3 regions of the Streptomyces sp. NPDC086080 genome follow, and region 3 is predicted to be linked to each of the others. Evidence: riboswitches for the same ligand, from Rfam matches in the RefSeq annotation. Region 3 holds a riboswitch; each other region holds the start of a gene.
What was found. Region 3 has a riboswitch for thiamine pyrophosphate ahead of thiC (phosphomethylpyrimidine synthase ThiC). Riboswitches for the same ligand answer to the same signal wherever they lie in the genome.

Region 1 (6,881 bases), on a different contig from region 3:
CCCGGATGCCCAGCTTCTCCAGCACCGACAGCACGGACCCGTGCACCGAGGGGTCCACCCGCCGCATCGCGACGGTCGTCAGCTCCGTCCCGGACGCCACGAGCGCCCGCTCCAGCACATCGAGGCTCGGCGCCCCTCCGGTGCCCATGATCAGACGGGACGTGAAGGACGTACCGCCGAGGACGAACGGATCGTCGGCCATGGTCAGCCTCCTTGGACGGCGGTCAGGACCTCCACCCGGTCTCCCTCGGAGAGGGGGGTGGTGGGCCACTGCGCGCGGGGAACGACGGTTTCGTTGAGGGCGGCGGCCACTCCGGAGGGCGCCGCGGTGAGCGAGGTCACGACGAGGTGGAGAGCCGTGCCGGGCGGGTACTCCCGGGGCTCCCCGTTGACGGAGATGTTCATACGGGCTGCTCCGTGAGGGCGGTGACGCCGAACCGGAGAGGGCTGAACGGGCGGGCTTCCCAGGGCAGTTCACCGGTGGTCAGGACATCCGCCAGGGCGTCGCCGGTGACCGGTGTCAGCAGGACGCCGTTGCGGTGGTGGCCGGTGGCCAGCAGCAGCCCGTCGAGCCCGGTCGGGCCGAGCAGGGGCGCGTTGTCGGGGGAGCAGGGACGCAGCCCGGCCCGGGTCTCGGTCAGCGGCAGTTCGGTGATCCCGGGGACCAGCTCGTGGGCGTCGCGCAGCAGTTCGTACACACCTCCCGCGGTCACCGTCGTGTCCCAGCCCTTCTCCTCGCTGGTCGCGCCGATCACCAACTCACCGTTCTCGCGCGGCACCAGGTAGACATGACTGCCGCGCACCACGGCGCGCACGGTCCGGCTCAGGAAGGGGCCGGGGCCCTCCGGCATCGCCAGCCGCACCACCTGCCCCTTCACGGGCCGCACGGGCGGCAGTACGTCCGCCGGGACGCCCGCGAGCCGGCCGCTGAGACTGCCTCCCGCGAGTACCACCTGCCCGGCGCCCAGTTCGGTGCCGTCGGAGGTGAGAACGCCCCTCGCGCGGCCGCCCGCGACCACGAGCCGTTCGGCCCACGCGCGGTGGAAGGCGACGCCCGCGCGCTCACCGGCGGCGACGAGCGCGGCCGCCAGCCGCCGCGGATCGATCTGATGGTCGCCGTCCACCCGCAGTCCGCCGCGCACCCCGGGCGCGAGCATCGGTTCGAGGCGCCGGCACTCCCGCCCGGACAGCCACTGCGCGTCCAGCCCCGACCGCTGCTGCAGGGCGTGCAGTTCCCGCAGGTGGGCGCGGTCGTCGGCGTCCAGGGCCACGGCGAGCGTGCCGCAGCGGCGGTAGCCGAGGTCGTGGCCGGTGAGTTCGGTGAGCTCGGCCGCGAAGTCGGGGTAGCGCCGCGCGGAGGCGAGGTTCAGGCCGAGCAGGGTCTCCTCGCCGTAGTGCAGTTCGGTGACGGCGGCCAGCATCCCGGCGGCCACCTGGGCGGCGCCACCGCCCGGCTCGGGGTCCACCACGGTCGTGACGAGACCGCGCTGCGCGGCCCGCCAGGCCGTGACCAGGCCGATGATTCCGCCCCCTATGACGAGGACGTCTGACGTACGCGTGGGCGACATGGGCGTCCAGCCCCTCCCTTCGCCGGCATGACCCGGATCAGGTTCGTACGGTCGGAGGCCGCCAGCCTCCCTCTCAGCCCGGTGCGTCCGGGCTCCCGCGAGTGCTTTACGTTGGCCACCCTAGCGCCTGCAAGGGAGACCCCACGTGGCCCGATCGCTCGACGGACTTGTCCTCGCCCCTGTGGCCGACCAGGCTCCGGGCCAGGTCGGCACCCGTACCCGGTTCCTCTACCACGAGCGGGGCGGTGAGATCTGGGCCGAGTACGCGGGCGGCGACGTCGTGCGCGGGCACCTGGTGGGCACCCGCGAGGGGGACCGGCTGGACTTCCGGTACGTACAGCTCAAACGGGACGGTACGACGTCCTGCGGGCACTGTGTGTCCGCGGTCGTGGAGCTGCCCGACGGGCGGGTACGGCTGGAGGAGCGCTGGGAGTGGGAGTCGCAGCCGGGCAGCGGGACGAGCGTGGTGGAGCAGCTCCCGGACCACGCCGTCCCGTCGGTGACCGAGTGACTAGGGTGAGCGGGTGAGCGAGCAGACGCTGGAACCGGGACGGTCGGCACCGCGGCGGGTGGTGGTGGCGGGCGCGGGCATGGCAGGCGTGCGGACCGCGGTCGCCCTGCGGGAACAGGGATTCACCGGCACCGTGACCCTGATCGGCGCGGAGCCCCACCAGCCCTACGACCGGCCGCCGTTGTCCAAGGCGGTCCTGCTCGGCAAGGCCGAGGACTCCGCCTTCGACGTCGACTTCGAGGAACTCGGTATCGAACTGCGGCTCGGCTGCGAGGTGCGCGGCCTGCGCCCCGGCGACCACGAACTGGACACGGAGGCCGGGCCCGTCCCGTACGACGTGCTGGTGATCGCCACCGGCGCGGAGCCGGTGCGGCTGCCCGGCGCGGAGGGCGTCCGGGGCGTGCATCTGCTGCGCACCCTGGACGACGCCGAACGGCTGCGTCCGGTGCTCGCGCGGCAGCACGACGTCGTGGTGGTCGGCGCCGGCTGGATCGGCGCGGAGTTCGCCACCGCGGCCCGTGAGGCGGGCTGCGCAGTCACCGTCGTGGAGGCCGCGGAGCGGCCGCTCGCCGAGGCGCTGCCCGCCGAGGTGGCCGCCCCGATGACCGCCTGGTACGCCGAGGCGGGTGTCGCGCTGCGCACGCATGCGCGCGTGGAGCGTGTCGAGGCCGGTGCCGTGGTCCTGGACGACGGGTCGCGGCTGCCCGCGGGCGCGGTGGTCGTCGGCATCGGGGCCCGGCCCGCCACGGCGTGGCTGGCGGGTTCCGGGATCGAACTCGGGGCACGGGACGAGGTCGCCGCCGACCACCATCTGATGACCTCCCTGCCGGACGTGTACGCGGTCGGCGACTGCGCGTCCTTCCCGTCCGGGCGCTACGGCGAACGTCTGCTGGTCCACCACTGGGACAACGCCCTCCAGGGGCCGCGCACGGTCGCGACGAACATCCTCGCCGGGCAGGCCGGGCGCGGCCCGGCGGTGTACGACCCGGTGCCGTACTTCTGGTCCGAGCAGTTCGGCCGCTTCGTCCAGTACGCGGGCCACCACGCGGACGCCGACCGGACCATGTGGCGCGGGGACCCGGCGGACGCGGCGTGGAGCGTCTGCTGGCTGCGGGAGTCCCGTCTGGTCGCGTTGCTCGCCGTGGGGCGGCCCCGGGACCTGGCGCAGGGGCGCCGGCTGATCGAGGCGGGTACGGCGATGGACGCGGACCTGCTGGCGGACCCGGCGCGGCCGCTGAAGTCGGCGACGGCCTGACGGGCTTCCGGCCGGCGCGCCCCACCGGCGCGCCCGGCCCGGGCGTCCGCCCAGGTGGTGGGGGCTGACTTCCGACTGTCAGTGGCAGGTGGCAGGCTTGTCCCGTGACCGAGATTGACGCAAAGATCGATGCTCTCGTCCCCGCCTGGCTCACTCTCCCCGACATCGCCGAGCAGTTCGGCGTCGAGGTGACGCGCGTCCGGCAGCTGGTCAAGGACGGCCAGCTCATCGCCGTACGCCGAGGTGAGAACCGCGCGCTGCACGTCCCCGCCGCCTTCATCGACGGGGACAAGGTGGTCAAGGGCCTCAGTGGCACCCTGACGCTCCTGCGGGACGACGGTTTCACGGACGAAGAGATGCTGGAGTGGCTGTTCACCCCCGACCCGAGCCTGCCGGGCACCCCCGCGCAGGCGCTCGGCGAGAATCGTGGCACGGAGGTGAAGCGCCGGGCCCAGGCACTCGCCGTCTGACCGGCACCCGACCGCAGTCATGGACCACACCGGCCGGGGCGGGTGAGCCCCGGCCGGGGGCCCGCCTGTGCGGGCAGCCCTCCGCTCCGGTCTCGGCCGGCGGCATCCGCGGACGACCTGCCGGGCGGAGGCCGCGCGCCGGGTCCACCGGGTCCACCGGTTCGTGCGCGCCTGGCACCCTGGGCGCGGCCGAGGGGGCTGCGGGTGTGGGCCGCCGGCCGTGGGCGGTGTGCCGGGTGGGGCTGTGTGACGAGGCCGCCGGGCCCGCCGAGTCCGTACGGGCAGGGTGCTTCGGGGGTGGCCGAGGGAGCTGCGCGTCCCGGCTCGCCGTGGGCGGTGGCCGCCCGGCGAGGCCCGCCGGGTCCACCGGGTTCGCAGGCTCATGACACCCTGGGCGCGGCTGAGGCGTCTGCGTGTGCCAGCTGTCGGCCCGCCGTGGGCGGTGTGCCGGCGGGGGACATCCGTGGACGGCCCGCCGGGTGCGGGACGCGCCCGCGCACGACCTGCCGGGCCGCACAGGCCCGGCGCCAGCCGTCGGGCCTGTCCGGTCCGTACGCCCACGACACCCTGGGGGGACACTCGTATGACCGACACCGCACGCCTCCGGCTCGCCGGCGCCCGGGTCTATCTCTGCACCGACGCGCGCAAGCGACAGGGGGACCTCCTGGAGTTCCTGGACGCGGTGCTGGCCGGCGGGGTCGACATCGTGCAGCTGCGGGACAAGGGGATGGAGGCCGCCGAGGAGCTGGAGCACCTGGCGGTCTTCGCCGACGCCTGCGCCCGGCACGGCAAGCTGCTCGCGGTCAACGACCGCGCGGACGTCGCCCACGCCGCCGGAGCCGATGTCCTCCACCTCGGCCAGGGCGACCTCCCGGTCCCCGCCGCCCGTGCCCTGCTCGGCGACGGCGTCCTGATCGGCCGCTCCACCCACGCCGAGTCCGAGGCCGCCGCGGCCGCCGTCCAGCCCGGCACGGACTACTTCTGCACGGGCCCCTGCTGGCCCACCCCCACCAAGCCGGGCCGCCACGCCCCGGGCCTGGACCTGGTCCGTTACACCGCCGGCCTCGGCACCGACCGGCCCTGGTTCGCCATCGGCGGTATCGACCTCGGCAACCTCGACGAGGTCCTGGACGCGGGCGCCCGCCGGGTCGTCGTCGTCCGCGCGATCACCGACGCCGACGACCCGGGTGCGGCGGCCGCCGGGTTCGCGCGGCGGATACGGCAGGCCGTTCCGGATGCCGGATGACCACCGCGCGTCTCACATCCGTCCAAGGGGTGGACAGCAAGTCGGCAAATCAGACAAATATCCCGCTTCTGGTTGGGGGACCGCCGCCCCCTGGCTAACCTGCCGGTATGGCCCTCGGAACCGCATCCACGTGGACTGACCGCGCACGGACCGTGCGCGACATGCTCGCCGCAGGCAGAACGACGTACTCCTTCGAGTTCTCGGCGCCGAAGACCCCCAAGGGCGAGCGGAACCTGTGGAGCGCGCTGCGCAGGGTCGAGGCGGTGGCCCCGGACTTCGTCTCCGTGACGTACGGAGCCGGCGGCTCCACCCGCGCCGGAACGGTCAGGGAGACCGAGCAGATCGTCTCCGACACCACCCTCACCCCGGTCGCCCATCTCACCGCCGTCGACCACTCCGTCGCCGAACTGCGCAACATCATCGGCCAGTACGCCGACGCCGGGATCCGCAACATGCTCGCCGTACGGGGCGACCCGCCCGGCGACCCCATGGGTGAGTGGGTGCCGCACCCGCAGGGCCTGACCTACGCCGCCGACCTCGTCCGGCTCATCAAGGAGTCCGGCGACTTCTGCGTCGGCGTCGCCGCCTTCCCGGAGATGCACCCCCGCTCCGCCGACTGGGACACCGACGTGGCCCACTTCGTCGACAAGTGCCGGGCCGGTGCCGACTACGCGATCACTCAGATGTTCTTCCGGCCCGACTCCTATCTGCGCCTGCGTGACCGAGTACACGCCGCGGGCTGCGAAACCCCGGTGATCCCCGAAGTCATGCCGGTGACCAGCGTGAAGATGCTGGAGAGGTTGCCAAAACTCAGTAATGCCGAGTTCCCCGACGCCCTCAAAGAGCGGATCCTCGCAGCGAAGGACGATCCGGCGGCGGTACGCTCCATCGGTATCGACTTCGCCACGGAGTTCTGCGCGCGGTTGCTGGCCGAGGGAGTGCCGGGACTGCACTTCATCACGCTGAACAACTCCACGGCGGCGCTGGAAATCTACGAGAACCTGGGCCTGCACCACCGACCGCGGGCCTAGACCGGTCGCACGGACATACGACACACTGCGTAGCGACCACTGGGAGAGGGGCGTACATGGGCTGGACGGTCCTCTACATCGCGTTCGGCATCGTCGCGCTGTGGTTGCTCGGCGAGGTGCTGCTGCAGTACAAGGCGCGGCTGCGCTGGCGGCTGCTCGCCTTCGCCGGCTTCCTCGGCGTCGTGCTCGGTGTGCTGATCCCGTCCGTGATCGTCATCGGGCTGGGTGCCGCGGCCTTCGCGGTCGGCCAGACCTACGTCACGCTGTCGTTCCGCCGCGGGTTCGCGGCGGGCTGGGCGGTCAACTCGCCGAAACTGGCCGCCGTCAAGGGCGGCCGCGGCGGCCGCGGCCGCGAGGAACCCGGCCTGGAGTTCTCCGACCCGGAGCCGTCCCACGACGACGCCGACGGCCACCGCGACCGCACCGGCTACGGCGCGGACGACGACTACGACCGCGACGACGTGTTCACCCCCGCCGCGCGCACCGACCGGACGACGGCCGCCGAGACCACCTCCGTCTACGAGCCGCAGCCCATGCCCGACGACACCGGTTCCTACGGTGTGTACGGCGGCGACACCGGATACGCGGCGCCGTCCCAGGACCAGTACGCGGCGACCGCCCAGGGCACCGACCAGAACTACGCCTACGACTACTCCGGTTACGGCCAGCAGCAGGGCTACGACACCACGGGCCAGCAGTACGCCGCGTACTCCGACCCGTACATCGGCAACCCGACGTACGGGGCGACCTCGTACGACACCGGCTACGCCGATCCGCAGCAGTACGCTCAGCAGGCCTAC
Region 2 (6,881 bases), on a different contig from region 3:
GAAGACGCGACGCAGCCGGCCGCCGCCCCGAAGAGGAACCGCAGCCGGGCCTACTCAAGACGCAGGAGCAAGTGGTGATCGAAGAGACCCTCCTCGAGGCCGAGGAGAAGATGGAGAAGGCCGTCGTGGTCGCCAAGGAGGACTTCGCCGCGATCCGCACCGGTCGTGCGCACCCGGCGATGTTCAACAAGATCGTGGCCGACTACTACGGCGCACCGACGCCGATCAACCAGCTGGCCTCGTTCTCCGTGCCCGAGCCGCGCATGGCCGTGGTGACGCCGTTCGACAAGAGCGCGCTGCGCAACATCGAGCAGGCGATCCGCGACTCCGACCTGGGCGTCAACCCGAGCAACGACGGCAACATCATCCGGGTGGTGTTCCCCGAACTGACCGAGGAGCGCCGCCGCGACTACATCAAGGTCGCCAAGGGCAAGGGTGAGGACGCCAAGATCTCGATCCGTTCCGTGCGCCGCAAGGCCAAGGAGACCATCGACAAGATGATCAAGGACGGCGAGGTCGGCGAGGACGAGGGCCGCCGTGCGGAGAAGGAGCTCGACGACACCACCGCGAAGTACGTCGCCCAGGTGGACGAGCTCCTGAAGCACAAGGAAGCCGAGCTGCTCGAGGTCTGATGAACGACTCTTCCTGGGGGACGCCGCAGACCGGGTACTGGGGCCCTTCCGATCACGGGCCCGGCCAGGGCGCTGTCCCGGCGGGTCCCGCGTACGATGCGCACTACGTACAGCAGACGCGCCCCATGCCCATCGTGCCCGACGTACCCGAACACGGCGGAGACCAGGAGGTGGACCGGGGGGCCGTTCGGCTGAGCGGCCCCCTGTTCCGAGACGAGATGCCGCAGGCACGGCCCCACCCCGGGGAGGTGTCGCAGAATCCGGAGCCCATGCCCCACGCCCCGCAGCCGGCGCCCGCCCCGCAGAAGAAGAGCGCGGGGCGCGACCTCGGCTCCGCGATAGGCGTCGGCGTCGGCCTGGGAGCGGTGATCGTCGCTTCGCTGTTCGTCGTCAAGGCCGTCTTCGTCGGCGTGGTCGCCGTCGCCGTCGTGGTGGGCCTGTGGGAGCTGACCAAGCGGCTCGACGAACGCAAGGGCATCAAGGCGCCCCTCGTTCCGCTGGCGCTCGGCGGTGCGGCCATGGTCGTCACCGGGTACGCGCGGGGAGCCGAGGGCGCGTGGGTCGCCATGGCGCTCACCACGCTGGCGGTACTCGTCTGGCGTATGACGGCGCCGCCCGAGAACTACCTCAGGGATGTCACGGCGGGTGTCTTCGCCGCGTTCTACGTCCCGTTCCTGGCGACCTTCGTCGCGATGATGCTCACCGCCGACGACGGCGCCTGGCGCGTCCTCACCTTCCTGCTGCTGACGGTGGTCAGCGACACGGGCGCGTACGCCGTCGGCTGGCGCTTCGGTACCCACAAGCTCGCCCCGCGGATCAGCCCCGGCAAGACCCGTGAGGGCCTGCTGGGCGCGATCGGCTTCGCCATGGTCGCGGGCGCGCTGTGCATGCAGTTCCTGATCGACGACGGCAGCTGGTGGCAGGGCCTGCTGCTCGGCCTCGCGGTCGCCGCCAGCGCCACCCTGGGCGACCTCGGCGAGTCCATGATCAAACGCGACCTGGGCATCAAGGACATGGGCACGCTGCTCCCGGGCCACGGCGGCATCATGGACCGTTTGGACTCCTTGTTGCCGACGGCTCCCGTGGTGTGGTTGCTGCTGGTCCTGTTTGTCGGGTCGGGGTGAGGCAGATGGGCCACGGGGCCGCGCGGCGGTAGCCGCACATCGCTACAGCATGGACCGTTTGGACTTCTTGTTGCCGACGGCTCCCGTGGTGTGGCTGCTGCTGGTGATCTTCGTCGGATCGGGTTGACGGCGAACAGGTACCCTGGAAGGGCTCGCGGTGGACTGCGGGCCCTTTCGTACGTCCCCGCCCCGCGCGGGTCGTCTCCTGGCTCAGGCACAGCGGTGCCATCGCCCCCGCCTGTGCGGCATTGCCAGACCCCGTCGTCATGAGGAGTTGCCCGACCGTGGCCCGTCCCGTTCCCGGTGAGCTCACCTTCGTCGCCCCCCGCGGAGCGAAGCGGCCGCCGCGGCACCTTGCCGATCTCACGCCCGCCGAGCGCAAGGAGGCCGTCGCCGCGGCCGGTGAGAAGCCGTTCCGTGCCAAGCAGCTCTCGCAGCACTACTTCGCACGGTACGCGCACGACCCGGAGCAGTGGACCGACATCCCGGCCGGCTCGCGCGGCAGGCTCCAGGAGGCGCTGCTTCCTGAGCTGATGACCGTCGTACGGCATCTGTCCACCGATCAGGGCACCACCCGCAAGACGCTGTGGAAGCTGTTCGACGGGACGCTCGTCGAGTCGGTACTGATGCGCTACCCGGACCGGGTGACCATGTGCATCAGCTCCCAGGCGGGCTGCGGCATGAACTGCCCGTTCTGCGCGACCGGGCAGGCCGGTCTTGACCGGAACCTGTCGACCGCCGAGATCGTGCACCAGATCGTGGACGGGATGCGGGCGCTCCGGGACGGCGAGGTGCCCGGGGGCCCGGCGCGGCTCAGCAACATCGTGTTCATGGGCATGGGTGAGCCGCTCGCCAACTACAACCGGGTCGTCGGGGCCATCCGCCGCCTCACCGACCCCGAGCCGGACGGGCTCGGGCTGTCACAGCGTGGGATCACCGTGTCCACGGTCGGTCTCGTCCCGGCGATCCACCGGTTCACCGGCGAGGGCTTCAAGTGCCGGCTGGCCATCTCGCTGCACGCCCCCGACGACGAACTGCGCGACACCCTCGTCCCCGTGAACACGCGGTGGAAGGTGCGCGAGGTGCTCGACGCCGGGTTCGAGTACGCGGCCACCTCCGGGCGGCGGCTGTCCATCGAGTACGCGCTGATCCGGGACATCAACGACCAGGCCTGGCGTGGTGACCGCCTCGGGCGGATGCTCAAGGGCCGTCCCGTGCACGTCAACCTCATCCCGCTCAACCCCACGCCCGGCTCCAAATGGACCGCCTCCCGCCCCGAGGACGAGAAGGCGTTCGTCGAGGCGATCGCCGCGCACGGGGTGCCGGTCACGATCAGGGACACCCGTGGACAGGAGATCGACGGGGCGTGTGGTCAGCTCGCCGCGAGCGAGAGGTAGTGTGACTCGCGTAAGCACATCTTCATATTCCGACAGGGGAGCGCCACAGCGCTGAGAGTGCGGCACCGGCCGCAGACCCTCCGAACCTGGCCCAGGTCATTCTGGGTAGGGAGATCGGTCATCACTCGAGCTGTTGCGCCCTGCCCGGGATCTCACCCAGAGGTCCCGGGCGGGGCCGCGTCTCTTCCTGGTCACTCCAGGAGGAATCAAGTGGGTATCACCAAGAAGGTCATGGTTCTGGCCGCCGGGCTGGGACTGGTCGCGCTGTCCGCGTGCGGGTCGTCGGACGGCGGCGACGCGGGGGACGGCGGGTCCGGGACCGTGACCCTCGTCAGCCACAACTCGTGGGCCGTGTCGAAGGACGTCGTCGCGGACTTCGAGAAGCAGTCCGGCTACCGGTTGAAGGTCCTCGAGGACGGCGATGCCGGGCAGGCCGTGAACAAGGCCGTCCTGACCAAGGACAACCCGCAGGGCGACGTCTTCTTCGGCGTCGACAACACCCTGCTCTCCCGCGCTCTGGACAACGGACTGTTCCAGCCGTACGAGGCGAAGGACGCGGAGCTGATCCTGCCCGAGTACCGGGTCGACGAGGACAAGCACCGGGTCACCCCCGTCGACAGCGGTGACGTCTGCGTCAACTACGACAAGGCGTGGTTCGCCGAGAACGACCTGACTCCGCCCCGGACCTTCGACGACCTGGTCGAGCCCGAGTACAAGAACCTCCTCGTGGTCGAGAACGCCTCCACCTCCTCGCCCGGTCTCGGCTTCCTGCTCGGAACGGCCGCCCAGTACGGTGACGACGGCTGGCCGGACTACTGGAAGAAGCTCAAGGCCAACGGTGTGAAGGTGGTCGACGGCTGGGAGCAGGCCTACAACGAGGAGTTCTCCGGCTCGGCCGGCGGCAAGCAGGCCAAGGCCGACCGTCCGCTGGTGGTGTCGTACGCCTCCTCGCCGCCCGCCGAGGTGATCTACGCCGACCCCAGGCCGGACACCGCGCCCACCGGCGTGGCCGAGGGCACCTGCTTCCGTCAGGTCGAGTACGCGGGGCTGCTGAGCAACGCGAAGAACCCCGAGGGCGGCAAGGCCCTCATCGACTTCCTGATCGGCGAGCGGTTCCAGAACGACATGCCGCTCAACATGTTCGTGTACCCGGTGCGGGAGGGCGCCCAGGTGCCCGAGGAGTTCGCGACGTTCGGTCCGCAGGCCAAGGACCCGCAGACCATGGACCCGCAGAAGATCGCCGCCAACCGTGACCAGTGGGTCAAGTCGTGGACCTCGCTCGTACTGAAGTGACGCGAGCCGCGGCGAAGCGGCGCGGGAGCGCGGCGCGGCTCGGCCTGATGGCCGTGCCGGTCGCGTTCTTCGCCGTGTTCTTCGCCTATCCCGTCGCCGCGATCGTCGCGCGCGGACTGAAGACCGACGGGACCTGGCACCTCGGGCGGATCGGGGACGTACTGGCGCAGTCCGACGTCCGGCAGGTGCTGTGGTTCACCACCTGGCAGGCGTGTGCCTCCACCGCCCTCACCCTGCTGATCGCCCTGCCCGGCGCGTATGTCTTCGCGCGCTACGACTTTCCCGGCAAGCAGGTGCTGCGGGCCGTGGTCACCGTGCCCTTCGTCCTGCCGACGGTCGTCGTCGGTACGGCGTTCATGGCGCTGGTCGGTCGCGGCGGCCTCCTCGACGACGTGTGGGGCGTACGGCTGGACACCACGGTGTGGGCGATCCTGCTCGCGCATGTCTTCTTCAACTACGCCGTCGTCGTACGCACCGTGGGCGGGCTGTGGTCCCAGCTCGACCCGCGGCAGGAGGAGGCCGCGCGGATGCTCGGCGCCTCGCGGTTCGCGGCCTGGCGGACCGTCACCCTGCCCGCGCTCGCGCCCGCCGTGGCCGCGGCGGCGCTGATGGTCTTCCTGTTCACCTTCACGTCCTTCGGAGTGGTGCAGATCCTGGGCGGGCCGGCGTTCTCCACCCTCGAAGTGGAGATCTACCGGCAGACCTCCGAGATCTTCGACCTGTCCACGGCCGCCGTCCTGACGATGGTCCAGTTCGCCGCCGTGGGCTCGATCCTCGTCCTGCATGCCTGGACCGTACGGCGCCGGGAGAGCGCGCTGCGGCTGGTGGACGCCGCGGTGACCGCACGCCGGCCGCGTGGCGCGGGGCAGTGGGCGCTCCTCGGTGGGGTCGTCGCCACCGTCGCCGTACTGATCCTGCTGCCCCTCGCGGTGCTGGTGGAACGGTCCCTCGGTGGCGCGGGCCTCGGCTACTACCGGGCGCTGACCGAGGACGACGGGGGCGTGTTCCTGGTCGCGCCCATCGAGGCGGTGGGCAACTCGCTGCAGTACGCCGTCGCCGCCACCGGCATCGCCGTGCTGATCGGCTCTCTCGCCGCCGTGGCACTGACCCGGCGGGACGCCGGACGGCTGGTGCGCGGGTTCGACGCGCTGCTGATGCTGCCGCTCGGGGTGTCTGCGGTGACCGTGGGCTTCGGCTTCCTGATCGCTCTCGACGAGCCTCCGCTGGACCTCCGGGCCTCCTGGATCCTGGTCCCGCTGGCCCAGGCGCTGGTCGGTGTCCCCTTCGTCGTGCGGACCATGCTGCCCGTGCTGCGGGCCGTGGACGTACGGCTGCGGGAGGCGGCGGCGGTGCTCGGGGCGTCGCCGTGGCGGGCGTGGCGGGAGGTGGACCTGCCGTTGGTGCGGCGGGCGCTGCTGATCGCGGCCGGGTTCGCCTTCGCCGTGTCGCTCGGGGAGTTCGGGGCGACGGTGTTCATCGCACGGCCGGAGAATCCGACCCTGCCGGTGGCCGTGGCGCGGCTGCTGGGGCGGCCCGGGGACCTCAACTACGGTCAGGCGATGGCCCTCTCGACGATTCTGATGATCGTGTGCGCGGTGGCGCTGCTCGTGCTGGAGCGGCTGCGGACCGACAGGACCGGGGAGTTCTAGATGCTGCTGAGCCTGGAGGCCGCGACGGTCCGCTTCGGCGGACGGGCGGTGCTGGACGCCGTCGGCCTGGGGGTCGCCGAGCACGAGATCGTGTGTGTGCTCGGGCCCAGCGGCAGCGGCAAGTCGACGCTGCTGCGGGCGGTCGCCGGGCTGCAGCCCCTCGACTCCGGACGGATCCTGCTGGACGGACGGGACCAGTCGGGCGTGCCCGCGCACCGGCGCGGGGTCGGGCTGATGTTCCAGGACCATCAGCTGTTCCCGCAGCGGGACGTGGGCGGCAATGTGGCCTTCGGGCTACGGATGCACGGTGCTTCTCGCAGTGAACAGGCCGCCAAGGTGGGGGAGTTGCTGGATCTGGTGGGACTGCCGGGGGCGGCCGGACGGGCCGTCGCCGCGCTCTCCGGCGGCGAGCAGCAGCGTGTCGCGCTGGCCCGTGCCCTCGCCCCCAGCCCCCGGCTGCTGATGCTCGACGAGCCGCTCGGCCAGTTGGACCGGTCGCTCCGGGAACGTCTTGTCGTCGAACTGCGGGAGTTGTTCGGCCGGTTGGGCACCACGGTGCTCGCCGTGACCCACGACCAGGGCGAGGCGTTCGCCCTGGCCGACCGGGTGGTGGTGATGCGGGACGGGCGGATCGCCCAGTCCGGCACACCGCTCGAGGTGTGGCAGCGGCCGGCCGATGCCTTCGTGGCGCGCTTCCTCGGCTTCGAGAACGTCGTCGGGGCGACGGTGACGGACGGGGTCGCCGTGACCCCCTGGGGGAAGGTCCCCGTGCCGGACGGCGCCCCG
Region 3 (6,881 bases):
GCACCGCCTCAGCCCCTCTGGCCGCGGTCCCCCCGCAGCCCCGATCACCGGCGCCCACGGCGCCCACCGCGACCCTCATCGGCTCCGTGCAGCGGGCGATGCGCCTGCTGGAGACCGTCGCCGGGCACGCGTACGGGGCGCCCGCCAAACAACTGGCCCGCGAGACCGGGCTGGCGCTGCCCACCACGTACCACCTGCTGCGCACCCTGGTGCACGAGGGCTATCTGCGCCGCGACAAGGGCTTGTTCTTCCTCGGGGAGGCGGCCGAGCGGCTGAGCGGCAGCGGAGCACAGCAGAAACGTCGCAGCAAGGTCGTCGACACCCTGGCCCGCTGGCGGGACGCGATCGGGGCCCCCGTGTACTACGCGGTGTACCGCGAGGGCGAGATCGACGTCATCTGTGTCTCCGACACCCCGGGCAATCCTGCGGTCGAGGAATGGGCCGACTTCCGGGAGACCGGCCATGCTCACGCCATCGGGCAGTCCCTGCTCTCCCAGCTCGACGGAGAGGCCCGCCGTGACCATCTGAGCCGCCATCCGGTGTGTCCGGTCACGCCGTACACCGTGCGCGACGATCACAGCCTGCTTCGGCGGCTGGACCGTAACCGGCGCATGGAGCTGGTGGTGGAGCGTCAGGAATACGTTCTCGGGACGGTGTGTGCGGCCATCCCCATCACCGTCGGCGCCACAGCGGCGTCGGTGGCCATCTCCCTGCCCGCACATCAGGCCGACCGGCTCGCTCCCGCGGCCCAGCTTCTGCAGGCCGAACTGGGGCGTCTGCTCGGCTCGCTCACGCTGTCTATCAGTATCTGAAAACTCACTCCTTGTGATCTGCCGTGTACGTTCAGCAAGATTCCATCTGGTGTCAGGTTCCATGCCCGGCCAGTCCGCGGCGAATGACGGGGTAGGCGATGCGCGAATCCGTACAGGCAGAGGTCATGATGAGCTTTCTCGTGTCGGAGGAGCTTTCCTTCCGTATCCCGGTGGAGCTGCGCTACGACACCTGTGATCCCTACGCCGTGCGGCTGACCTTTCACTTGCCCGGGGACGCGCCGGTGACCTGGGCCTTCGGCCGGGAGTTGCTGATCGACGGCGTCGGCCGGCCGTGCGGTGAGGGGGATGTACGGGTCTCACCGGTCGACCCCGACATGCTGGGGGAGGTGCTGATCCGGCTTCAGGTCGGGAGCGACCAGGCACTGTTCCGTTCGTCGACCGCACCGCTCGTGGCCTTCCTCGACCGCACCGACAAGCTGGTGCCGCTGGGCCAGGAGGGGGCGCTCGCGGACTTCGACGCCCACCTCGACGACGCGCTGGACCGGATCCTGGCGGAGCAGAGCGCCGGCTGAGGCGTCGCGCCAGTCGGTCGACGGTGTGGCGGAACGCTTCAGCACGTCCCGCTCCCCGCTCCACTCCGAGCACCTCACCGCTTGCGGCGCCGGCCCCTTCCGCCGCGTCCTGCGGCCGACCTGGCATCCGGTACCTGCCCGCGCCCCTGGGCGGGCCCCTGAGCCCGACCCGGTGCCCGTCCCTCCTGAGCCCCTGCCGCCGGACGGTCGGCCGAGACCACCAGTGCGGCCAGCACCGTCGTGACCGGCACCGAGGCGACCAGACCGATCGAGCCGATCAGGGTACGCACGATCTCCTCCGCGACCAGCTCGCTGTTGGCGACCGTCCCCACACTGCTCTGAGCGATGGAGAACAGCAGCAGCAGGGGCAGCGCGGCGCCCGCATAAGCGAGGACCAGGGTATTGACCACGGACGCGATGTGATCGCGGCCGATACGGATACCCGCGCGGTACAGCCCGCGACGGCCCAGCGACGGATTGGCCTCGTGCAGCTCCCAGACCGCGGACGTCTGCGTGACCGTCACGTCGTCGAGGACACCGAGTGAACCGATGATCACGCCGGCCAGCAGCAGTCCGCTCATGTCGATGTCGGGATACAGCCCGTGAATCAGACCGGTGTTGTCATCCGTGTTGCCGGTGAGCGCGGCCCAGTCGATGAACACCGAACCCAGGAGGCCGATCAGCAGCAACGAGATGAGGGTGCCGAGCACCGCCACCGATGTACGTGCCGAGAGTCCATGACAGAGATACAGGGCCAGCAACATGATCGCGCTTGCTCCCACCACGGCCACGAGCAGTGGGTTCGACCCCTGCAGGATGGCCGGCAGGATGAAGAAGTTCAGCACCAGGAAGCTGACCGCCAAGGCGACGAGCGCCATGACACCGCGCAGCCGTCCCACGGCCACGACGGCGAGTGCGAAGATGCCCGCGAGCAGCGCCAGAGGGAGGCGCCGGTTCACATCGGTGACCGAGTACTGCAGGTCTTCGGGAGCGGAGGGCTCGTAGGCGACCACGACCTTCTGACCCTGCTCCAACTGACGGCTCTGGTCCGGCTGCACGATCTCGTTGAACGTACGGCCCTTGTCGTCGCCGGTATCGACCCGGATTGTCGCCTTCTTGCAGGTACCGTCCTCCTGCTGCTGGGCGGAGGACCCCTCGGCCGTGGACGTGTCACCCGTCGGCACGCTTCCGGAAGCGTTCACGGACTGGCAGCTCACCTCGACCACCTTGGTGACCGTGGCGTCCTGTGTCTGCCGGTCGAAACCGACGCCGGTGCGTTCGTGCGCCGGGGCGCCGCCCGGCCACAGCACGGCGAGTCCGATCAGCACCGCCGCGGCGAACGGGACCAGGATGGCCGCGATGACCTTGCGCAGATGCCGGGAGACGGGCGCCGCCGGGCCGTGGCTGTGGCTGTGGCCGTGCCCCTGTCCGGGCCCGTGCCCGTGTCCGCTCCCGGCGTCGGCGCCGTGGGGTGGTTCGGGCGGTGGAAACGGGGGAGGCTGAGTCGGGGTCACCGCCCGATCATCGCAAGAAGCGAGGGGGCCCTCTGTTCACCGCGCCAGAAGTGACGCTAGCGTGGTGACACCTTTTGTACACGCGGGAGCTCGGAGCACCGGGCTGAGAGGGCGCTGACCTCCGTATCAGCGACGTTTCACATGAAACATCACGGCAGTCCCAGTGATGTGTCACACGGAACGTCAGACGGAAGCCGCTGCGTCGACCGCCGAACCTGTTACCGGGTAATGCCGGCGTAGGGAGTAGGTCTCATGACCAACAAGGACGCACGCACGCCTGCCTCCACGCAGAACCCGACGGAGACGTCGGCGAACGGGGAGAACGGGACGTCCGTCGGCTGGCACAAGGCGTACGTCAGGGGCACTCGCCCCGACCTGCGGGTGCCGGTCCGCCAGGTGCATCTCACCAACGGGCAGTCGGTCACCCTGTACGACACATCCGGCCCGTACACCGATCCGCTCGTGGACACTGACGTGCGCAGGGGCCTGGCCCCGTTGCGGGAGAACTGGATCGTGGCCCGCGGTGACGCGGAGGAGTACGCGGGCCGTCCCGTCCGCCCCGAGGACGACGGAGTCAAGCACACCTCCCCGCGTGGGGGCCTGCGCAACCTGGACGCCGTCTTTCCGGGGCGGCCACGCCTGCCGCGCCGTGGCCGTCCGGGCCGGGCGGTCACGCAGCTGGCGTACGCGCGCCGCGGAGAGATCACGCCTGAGATGGAGTTCGTGGCGATCCGGGAGAATGTCTCTCCCGAGGTGGTCCGCGAGGAGATCGCGGCGGGACGGGCGGTGCTGCCGGCCAACGTCAACCACCCCGAGACCGAACCGATGATCATCGGCAAGCGGTTCCTGGTGAAGGTCAACGCGAATATCGGCAACTCGGCGGTGACGTCCTCCATCGAGGAGGAAGTGGAGAAGATGACCTGGGCGACCCGCTGGGGCGCGGACACGGTCATGGACCTCTCCACCGGCCGCAACATCCACACCACGCGCGAGTGGGTGCTGCGCAACTCCCCCGTCCCCATCGGCACCGTGCCGCTCTATCAGGCCCTGGAGAAGGTCGACGGCCGGGCCGAGGAGCTGACCTGGGACATCTACAAGGACACGGTCATCGAACAGGCCGAGCAGGGCGTGGACTACATGACGGTCCACGCGGGTGTGCGTCTCGCGTATGTACCGCTCACCGCCCACCGCAAGACAGGGATCGTCTCGCGCGGCGGCTCGATCATGGCCGCCTGGTGCCTGGCGCACCACAAGGAATCGTTCCTGTACGAGAACTTCGAGGAGCTCTGCGAGATCCTCGCCGCGTACGACGTCACCTACTCGCTCGGCGACGGCCTGCGGCCCGGCTCCATCGCGGACGCCAACGACGAGGCGCAGTTCGCGGAGCTGCGCACGCTCGGGGAACTCAACAGGGTCGCGAAGCGTTTCCACGTACAGACCATGATCGAAGGGCCGGGCCACGTCCCGATGCACAAGATCAAGGAGAACATCGACCTTCAGCAGGAGATCTGCGATGAAGCCCCGTTCTATACGCTCGGCCCGCTGACCACCGACGTCGCGCCGGCGTACGACCACATCACCTCCGGCATAGGTGCCGCGATGATCGCCTGGTGGGGCACGGCCATGCTCTGCTACGTCACGCCCAAGGAACACCTGGGCCTGCCCAACCGTGACGACGTCAAGACCGGCGTCATCACCTACAAGATCGCCGCCCATGCGGCCGACCTGGCCAAGGGGCACCCCGGGGCGCAGGAATGGGACGACGCGCTTTCCGACGCCCGCTTCGAGTTCCGGTGGGAGGACCAGTTCAACCTCGCCCTCGACCCGGACACGGCCCGCGCGTTCCACGACGAGACCCTCCCGGCGGAACCCGCCAAGACGGCCCACTTCTGCTCGATGTGCGGTCCGAAATTCTGTTCGATGAAGATCAGCAGAAGCATCACGGAGCAGTTCGGCGGTGACGATCCGCAGGCCGGTGACGATGAGGTTCGGGCGGGGATGCTGGCCAAGTCCGCCGAGTTCGCCGCCCGGGGGAACAGGCTCTACCTGCCGATCGCGGACTGATGTTCCGGCGTCTCAGTGGCCCCCGGCACAGCTGTCGGGGACCACTGAGACCTCGGCACCGACTCGCGTTCCCGAGGGCCGCGCCCGTCGCTCAGGCCCGAGCGTAGGTGAGGCAGTCAACCCGCTCGCGCTCGTAGCCGACGGTGATGGCCGGGGCGTGGCACTCCAGCGCGGTGTTGTGGCGGCAGTCGGCCATCTTGCACGCGCCGACCCGTCCGGTGACGGAGGGCTCTCCGCCCTCCATGTCCGCGCTCATGAACGTGTCGCAGACGGGTTTGCCGACATCGCCCACAGTGATCGCCGCGGCGTGACAGGTGTGGTCGTTGTTGTATGCGCATCCCTCGGCCGCGCACTGGCTGATGACCGGGAGCTGCATGACGGGCGTGGCTGCCATGAGGGAACCCACTTTCTGGAGGTGACGACCACCGCGTTCTTCCTTTCCACCTTCTGCGACATCCGGTGTCGGCGCATGTCGACGCATCCAGGCCGAGGGCCCCTGAGCCGTGTGTCTGCGGCGGCCCGCTCCTCGACCTGTTGTCGTCCTCATGGACGAGGGAATGCGCCGACCCGTGTCTTCGCCGGGCGGGGGCAGACTGGCCCCATGACAGCGAGTTCGATGAGCAAGGGGTCCAATCTTCCCGTCGATGCGTCCGTGGTGCGTGCCGAGCTGGCCTGGGAGGCCGGGGCCGGGGTACCGGACGTCGATGCCTCCGCGTTGCTCCTGACGGAGTCGGGGCGGGTGCGGGACGACCGGGACTTCGTCTTCTACAACCAGCCACGGCACACCTCGGGTGCCGTGAGACACCTCGGCAAGCAGCGTGGCTCCGGCACCGCGACCGACACGGTCGAGGTGGATCTGGGCGCGGTCGAACCGGCCGTCGACCGGATCGCGCTGTGCGCGTCGGCCGACGGCGGGACCTTCGGGCAGGTACCGGGGCTGATGCTCCGGCTGCTCGACGCGGGGACGGGAGCCGAGGTCGCCCGGTTCGTGATGGCCGCGGGGAGCGAGACCGCGTTCATCGGCGGTGAGCTGTACCGGCGGCAGGGGGCGTGGAAGTTCCGCGCGGTGGGTCAGGGGTACGCCGCCGGGCTGGCCGGGCTCGCCACGGACTTCGGCATCACCGTGGACGATCCCGCACCGGCGGCTGCCCCGGTCGCGGCCCCGGCGGCTCCGCCGCCCCCTCCGGCACCCTCGCCCACCACCCCGGCACCGATGGCCGCCCCCCGGCTCACCAAGGGTGAGGAACGGCTTCCCGTCGACATGCGCAAGCGGTTGTCGCTGCGCAAGGAACAGGTGGCGGTCAGTCTGCGCAAGCACGGGGCTTCCGGGGTCACGGCGCGCGTCATCCTCGTACTGGACGCCTCCGGGTCCATGTCCTTCCTGTACTCCAAAGGCATCGTGGCCGATGTCGTCGAACGGATGGCCGCGGTGGCGGCGCAACTGGACGACGACGGAGAGATGCAGGCCTGGACCTTCGCCTCGAACCCGGCCCGGTTGCCGGATCTGCGGCTCGGCGAGCTTCCCGAGTGGCTGCGGCTGCATGTGCGGGTGGGGGAGGTGGGCCTCTTCCGGCGAGGGCGGAAGAAGGGACTGGAGCCCAGCCAGGTCGACATGCGGGACGTCGGCATCCAGAACGAGGAGCAGAAGGTGATCGCCGAGGTGCGCGCGTTCGTACGGGCTCACCCGGCATCCGCTCCGACGCTCGTGCTGTTCTTCTCCGACGGCGGTGTCTACCGGAACAAGGAGATCGAACGCGAGCTGCACGAGGCAGTGGAGGAGCCCGTCTTCTGGCAGTTCGTGGGGCTGGGCAAGTCCAACTACGGCGTGCTGGAGCGGTTGGACACGTTGCCGGGACGCCGCGTCGACAACGTCGGCTTCTTCGCCGTGGACGACATCAGCACCGTCCCCGACCCCGAGCTGTACGACCGTCTCCTGTCCGAGTTCCCGCTGTGGATCA

Region 1: another riboswitch for thiamine pyrophosphate. It lies ahead of thiO (glycine oxidase ThiO); the one in region 3 lies ahead of thiC (phosphomethylpyrimidine synthase ThiC).
Region 2: another riboswitch for thiamine pyrophosphate. It lies ahead of ACIF9R_RS10600 (thiamine ABC transporter substrate binding subunit); the one in region 3 lies ahead of thiC (phosphomethylpyrimidine synthase ThiC).

Annotation. Positions count from the first base shown of each region.
Region 1 covers NZ_JBITRU010000003.1:27,367-34,247, forward strand. Annotated here, with positions in the region: gene ACIF9R_RS04260 (thiazole synthase) at 1-202, opposite strand, end outside; gene thiS (sulfur carrier protein ThiS) at 205-405, opposite strand; gene thiO (glycine oxidase ThiO) at 402-1,568, opposite strand; TPP riboswitch at 1,566-1,677, opposite strand; gene ACIF9R_RS04275 (hypothetical protein) at 1,714-2,079, shown strand; gene ACIF9R_RS04280 (NAD(P)/FAD-dependent oxidoreductase) at 2,093-3,334, shown strand; gene ACIF9R_RS04285 (Rv2175c family DNA-binding protein) at 3,439-3,804, shown strand; gene thiE (thiamine phosphate synthase) at 4,388-5,050, shown strand; gene metF (methylenetetrahydrofolate reductase [NAD(P)H]) at 5,158-6,081, shown strand; gene ACIF9R_RS04300 (hypothetical protein) at 6,138-6,881, shown strand, end outside.
Region 2 covers NZ_JBITRU010000006.1:244,739-251,619, forward strand. Annotated here, with positions in the region: gene frr (ribosome recycling factor) at 75-632, shown strand; gene ACIF9R_RS10590 (phosphatidate cytidylyltransferase) at 758-1,756, shown strand; gene rlmN (23S rRNA (adenine(2503)-C(2))-methyltransferase RlmN) at 2,023-3,153, shown strand; TPP riboswitch at 3,178-3,283, shown strand; gene ACIF9R_RS10600 (thiamine ABC transporter substrate binding subunit) at 3,364-4,446, shown strand; gene ACIF9R_RS10605 (ABC transporter permease) at 4,494-6,095, shown strand; gene ACIF9R_RS10610 (ABC transporter ATP-binding protein) at 6,096-6,881, shown strand, end outside.
Region 3 covers NZ_JBITRU010000007.1:192,426-199,306, forward strand. Annotated here, with positions in the region: gene ACIF9R_RS11735 (IclR family transcriptional regulator) at 1-812, shown strand, start outside; gene ACIF9R_RS11740 (SsgA family sporulation/cell division regulator) at 911-1,345, shown strand; gene ACIF9R_RS11745 (YibE/F family protein) at 1,420-2,859, opposite strand; TPP riboswitch at 2,932-3,119, shown strand; gene thiC (phosphomethylpyrimidine synthase ThiC) at 3,112-4,923, shown strand; gene ACIF9R_RS11755 (DUF1540 domain-containing protein) at 5,015-5,317, opposite strand; gene ACIF9R_RS11760 (VWA domain-containing protein) at 5,525-6,881, shown strand, end outside.